2 regions of the Candidatus Clostridium radicumherbarum genome follow, and region 2 is predicted to be linked to the other one. Evidence: predicted binding sites of a transcription regulator. Region 2 holds the regulator's gene; the other holds the start of a gene.

Region 1 (3,221 bases), on a different contig from region 2:
TATTCAGCTTACATTAATAAAAAAGGGATATTTGCACATAGGAATATTAACCTATTTAAGTGATGTTATTATGTACGCACTTTTACTAATATTTACTTATGCAAATAGAAGAAACAAATGGCTTTTGTTATTAGGAATTGGTGCAATGCTTAATGCAGTTGTTATTTTTGCTAATGGTGGAGTAATGCCAGTAAGACAAGAAATAGTAAAGGCTTTTGGTTATCATGGTGATGTAGCTCTGCAGGGGTTGTATAAATTAACTGATAAAAACACCAAACTTTATTTTTTAGCGGATATTATTCCTATTAGGTTTCCTAAGCCAGGTATTGCCAGCATTGGTGACATAACAGAAATACTTGGAATGGCACTATTTATTATAACTGAAATGAAAAACAAGAGGATTTCTAATAATATTATAGAAAATTAAAGATAGCTTCAAAATATAAAATATACTCTAATGGTGTATTTTATATTTTAAAGCTATCTTTTTACCTTTATTTAGCTATAAAATAAATCCCTCTTTTTAGACTTATTGTTTTTTTTATAAATTACATAGCTTATTAAACTAAAAATTGCTAGTAGTAACAAAATCATAACTGCACAATGAAAGAAAAATTCTTGAGGAAGCACATTGATTATTGGATCCTTAACGGGGTCAAATTCCCAATAGTTATTTTTGAAAAATATTTCGTGAAATATGGTAAAGCTTTTATCAAAATTAATGGCAAAAGGTATTGCTAAAATAATAGGAAGTCCTAAAAGTAAAGCAGAGCTATATTTCAGATATTTATAACTTTTCTCCTTAATCATTAAAATTATCCCTATTATGCTGATGACACCAGTTATGTACATAAGATAGTTAAATTTCATAAATAGAGCTTTTACTTCTGTAAAATGAATTTCACCTTGTACTGACATTGGAAAAGATGGCATATGAAGCTTAGCAATGTTCTTGTTTTGTGTGTAGTCTATAAGTATGTTGTAGTTTTTCATGATTTCATCTTTAGACATTCCATAGTCCTTGGCAATGTTTAAATGGTCAATATCATAAAAATAAAGCTGCCTAAAGGCCAAGGTTGCTTTAACCGCAATAGAAATTAGAAATAAAGTTAAGCAGATGGATAAAATAATTGTAATAAATTTACTAAAACTCTTACTCATTTGTTTCCTCCCTTAAGTCGGAACACTGAGTAGTTTGAAACTACTCACTCCCGCTCGTAAACTACTCGTTAAAGCCCATTTAGGGCTTTAACCTCCTCGTATTCCATACTAGCACACAACAATTATTAATTATTGTGCCTCCCGAAATCCTTATACCGTGCATTATTAATATACATTTTATTTTATAGAATTTAAATATTTTAGTCAACGGCTTAACTAAGCAGTAAGATTATATTTAAAATAAATTCAAAAATTATAAGAATATTTCTTTTTAATTTGATTATAATAGTAATTGCTTGGATAATATTACTATGTAAAATTATTTATATATAAGATTAATAATGAAATTTGAAGAAATAATGTAAAAAAATAATCTAAAACTAGATAATCCACTCTTTTTCTTTCTAATTGGTTATAGATAAGTTCTGGTGGGACTTGATTTTATAATTACTATTAACTATATTATAATTATATTAGCACTCGACGATACCGAGTGCTAACAACATGATGTTAATAATAAATAAAAATACATTAAGGAGGGGTTTAAATGAAAGTTAGACCACTTGGTGACAGAGTTGTTATTAAAAAATTAGAGGCTGAGGAAAAAACAAAGAGCGGCATAGTTCTTACTGGTGCAGCTAAGGAAAAACCTCAAGAAGCCTTAGTAGTTGCTGTTGGACCTGGAGGAATGGTTGATGGCAAGGAAATAAGAATGGAAGTAAAAGTAGGAGATAAAGTTCTATGCTCCAAATACTCCGGTACAGAAGTTAAAGTTGATGGTGAAGAATACACTATCGTTAAACAAGATGACATACTAGCTATAGTTGAATAATAAATTGGAGGGATAGGAATGGCTAAGAAAATTATTTATGGTGAAGAAGCAAGAAGATCCATGCAAAAAGGCGTAGATACCCTTGCAAATACAGTTAAAATTACACTTGGACCAAAGGGAAGAAACGTTGTATTAGATAAGAAATTTGGAGCACCACTTATTACTAATGATGGTGTTACTATTGCTAGAGAAATTGAACTTGAAGATCCATTTGAAAATATGGGAGCACAGCTTGTAAAAGAAGTTGCTACAAAGACTAATGATGTTGCTGGTGACGGAACTACAACAGCTACCTTACTTGCACAAGCAATAATTAGAGAAGGCTTAAAAAATGTTACAGCCGGTGCAAATCCAATGCTTATTAGAAGTGGTATTAAAATGGCAGTTGATAAGGCTGTAGAAGAAATTAAGAAGATTTCAAGACCAGTTGAAGGCAAGGAGGATATAGCTAGAGTTGCTTCTATTTCTGCTGGTGATGAAGAAATTGGTCAGTTAATTTCAGATGCTATGGAAAAGGTAGGAAACGAAGGCGTTATTACTGTTGAAGAATCCAAGACAATGGGAACTGAATTAGACGTTGTTGAAGGTATGCAGTTCGACAGAGGTTACGTAAGCTCCTACATGGTTACAGATACTGAGAAAATGGAAGCTATATTAGATGATCCATATATTCTATTAACTGATAAGAAGATCTCTAACATACAAGAAATTCTTCCAATACTTGAGCAAATTGTTCAACAAGGAAAGAAGCTTTTAATAATTGCAGAAGACATAGAAGGAGAAGCTCTTGGTACATTAATTGTTAATAAGTTAAGAGGTACCTTTACTTGTGTAGCAGTTAAAGCTCCTGGTTTTGGCGACAGAAGAAAGGAAATGCTTCAAGATATAGCTATATTAACTGGCGGTGAAGTAATTTCTGAAGAATTAGGAAGAGATTTAAAAGAAGTTACTTTAGAGATGCTTGGTAGAGCTGAAAGTGTTAAAATTTCTAAGGAAAACACTACAATAGTTAATGGAAAAGGCGGTAAGGATGAAATCCATGCTAGAGTAGCACAAATAAAGGCTCAAATAGAAGAAACTACTTCAGATTTTGATAAAGAAAAGCTGCAAGAAAGACTAGCTAAGCTTGCTGGAGGAGTTGCAGTAATCAAAGTTGGTGCTGCTTCTGAAACTGAACTTAAGGAAAGAAAACTTAGAATCGAAGATGCTTTAGCAGCTACTAAGGCAG
Region 2 (3,221 bases):
TCTGCATTAGCTATAACAACAGGTTCTCCACCTTCCATAACTGCTACACATGAATTTGTTGTTCCTAAGTCGATTCCTATTACTTTTCCCATTTTAATATCCTCCTTGTATTCCTTATTCTGCACAAATATTTAAATATTTGTGATACCTTCAATTCTTATTTTGAACACAAATATTGTGTTCTTTAAACTAAAAAATTTATGTTTAATTTTTTAATTAGCTACTTTAACTATACTGTGTCTTATGACTTTGTTTCCTCTTATAAATCCCTTTTGAAAAACTTCTGCTATTTCATTTTGGCCAAAGTTATCATCATCTACATGCATAACAGCATTGTGCATATTTGGGTCAAAGCCTTCATTTACCGGAATCTCAGTTACTTGAAGCTTTTCAAGACTATCATTAAACTGCCTGATTGTCATATCAATACCCTTTTTAATATCTTCTGCCTTACCATCCACAATAGCTGCTCTTTCCAAATTATCTAAAACAGGAAGCATATTTTTTAGAATGTCTTCACAGGCATCTGAATATATTCCTTCTTTTTCTTTTGCAGTTCTTTTTCTATAATTTTCATATTCAGCAGAAAGTCTAAGTAATCTGTCCTTTATTGAATTAAGCTCATTTTCTGCTTTATCCTTTTCTTCTTTAAGCTTTCTATTATCATCTTGTAATTTAGTAAACTCACCCTTAAGTGAAGCAAGTAATTCATTATCAGTATTTTCGAATTCTTTATCCTCCATTAATTCTGCCTGTTCTAAGGTTTCCTCATTATCCACTTGTATATTTTCGTCCTTGAATTCTTTTTCCATTTATCGCTGCTCCCTTCTGCAAAAACCATTTTAAACCTAATACATATTCAAAAATAGATAGATCATCTATCATCTAAATATGATTGATTAAGTGAATCATTTATATTTTTTAATATTTTAGATAAAATACTAATAACTTTAGAATAGGGTATTCTGGTAGGGCCAATTACCCCTATTGCCCCAAGGGGTCTTCCATAAATACTATATATACCTGATATTATACTTAAGTCCTTTGCTTCTTCTAAATTATTTTCTCCGCCAATTGTGATGGAAATATTATTGGACTGATTTAACATTTCCTTAATATTTTCTTTATTATTTAGAAGGTACAAGAAGTCTCTTGCTTTATCTATTTGGTTATATTCAGGATAATTGAATATATTTGTTGCACCTTCAAGATATATTTCAGATATATCTGAACTGCTTAAGCTTTCATGCAGCGCAGGTATTATAGCATCAAAAATTTCCTCGTAATTTATTAAATCTGTTTTAAGATAATTAATAACTGTGAGATTTATATCTTCAATACTTAAATTTTTAAGTCTTCCATTTAAAATATTAGTTAATTTTACTAAATCCTCTGTACTTACAGGGGTTTTAATCCTTATGACTGTATTTTTTATAATTCCTGTATCAGTAATAATAACAGCAAGAATATTGTTATTATCAACACTTAAAAGCTGAATTGATTTAATATAACTTTTATTTGCTGAAGGAGCCTTTACAATACAGGTAAGTTTAGTAAGCTCTGATAATAACTGAGTTGCTTGCTTTACAATCTTCTCCACCTCGTAAAGTGCAGAATTTAAAAGCTGACTCTTAATTAAATTTTCCTCTTCAGTAGTTAACTGAGGCAATTTCATAAGCTTATCAACATATAGCCTATAACCTTTATCTGATGGCTTTCTACCAGAGGAGCTATGAAGTTGTTCAAGAAATCCCATTTCTTCAAGATCTGCCATTTCATTTCTAATAGTTGCAGGACTTATGCCTAAATCATATTTTTTTGCAATGGTTCTGGAACCAACAGGCTCAGCTGTAGATATATAATCATTTATTATGACCTGAAGAATTTTAATCTTTCTTTCGTCCATCTCCATACAATCACCTCTTTTTATTAGCACTCGCTGTCGGTGAGTGCTAATCACTATGTTTAAAACATATCACTATTAAATTCTTTTGTCAATTAATTAAATTATCCATATATAAATCAAATATCTTAATTATAATTTTTTATTTTTTAATTACTTCGTTTTTCTCTAATTTTCTCTATTTTACTATGATCATCATACCGAAAGTATAAATTCACACATAATTTGATTAGATAATTCTATGCCCTCTGCACTTAAGAATAATCTATCACCCTCTAATACCAGAAGGTTAGTTTTTAAAAACTTATCTAATACCTTAGAATAGATATTATGTATATCATTTTGAAATCTCAATTTAAATTCTTCTATAGATATACCATCTATTTTTCTAAGTCCCATAAACATAAATTCTTCCATATTATCCTCTAATGAGTTTACATGCTTTTCAATTACAGCATTTGTCCCACTATTTATGCCGTAAATATATTTTTCTATATCAGATTCATTTCTATACCTTGTATTATTTATGTAAGAATGAGCGCTGGAGCCGCAGCCAATATAATCCTTTAAGTTCCAGTAAGTTAAGTTGTGCTTACACTCTAAACCATCTTTGCTGAAGTTGGATATTTCATATTGCATATAGCCTTTTGATTTTAAAAATTCTATTGCAAATTCGTACATTTCTCTTTCTACATCTTCTTCTGGCAGATTTAGCTTTCCAAGTTCATTACTTTTATAAAATGGTGTCCCTTCTTCTACAATTAAACTGTAGCAAGAAATGTGTTCTGGATTTAGCTCTAAAACCTTTTCTAAGGTTTCCTTCCAATTAAGGAAGGTTTGATTTGGCAAGCCAAACATAAGATCAACATTTATATTATTAAACCCTAAACTCCTTGCTGTTTTAAAAGTATTTAAAAATTGCTGCCTATTGTGTGCTCGTCCAATATTCTTAAGCAGGGTATCCTGCCATGCTTGCAGTCCTATACTTAGTCTGTTTACTCCCATGGCTTTAAATATGGTTAGCTTTTCACTATTAAAGCTGTCTGGGTTTCCTTCCACTGTAAATTCCATATTCTCGGTAAGATCTAGTTTAGCTATTGCTTCCTTTAATAGCATTAAACACTCTAAAGACAAATAGGTGGGAGTACCCCCACCTATGAAAATCGAACCAATTTTATAATTTGCCGCACTACTTATTTCCTTACAAAGTGCATTTGTATAATTAAGCATTAAGTTGTCTTTACAGGCAAAGGAAGGAAAATCGCAATAAAAACATTTTTGTTTACAAAATGGTATATGCAGATATAATGCTATTGGC

What was found. Region 2 encodes HrcA, which represses chaperone genes, less so after heat shock. Its sites were predicted from a motif close to TGTTAGCACTCNNNNNNNNNGAGTGCTAACA; they were not measured.
Region 1: groES (co-chaperone GroES) is a predicted target of HrcA. The motif match lies at 1,633-1,663, and genes of this name have one in related genera.

The regions. Positions count from the first base shown of each region.
Region 1 covers NZ_JBJHZY010000002.1:185,913-189,133, reverse strand. The annotation lists gene ACJDUH_RS10785 (DUF5317 family protein) at 1-427, shown strand, start outside; gene ACJDUH_RS10780 (TIGR01906 family membrane protein) at 499-1,161, opposite strand; gene groES (co-chaperone GroES) at 1,709-1,993, shown strand; gene groL (chaperonin GroEL) at 2,012-3,221, shown strand, end outside.
Region 2 covers NZ_JBJHZY010000001.1:1,453,861-1,457,081, reverse strand. The annotation lists gene dnaK (molecular chaperone DnaK) at 1-92, opposite strand, end outside; gene grpE (nucleotide exchange factor GrpE) at 213-812, opposite strand; gene hrcA (heat-inducible transcriptional repressor HrcA) at 875-1,912, opposite strand; gene hemW (radical SAM family heme chaperone HemW) at 2,099-3,221, opposite strand, start outside.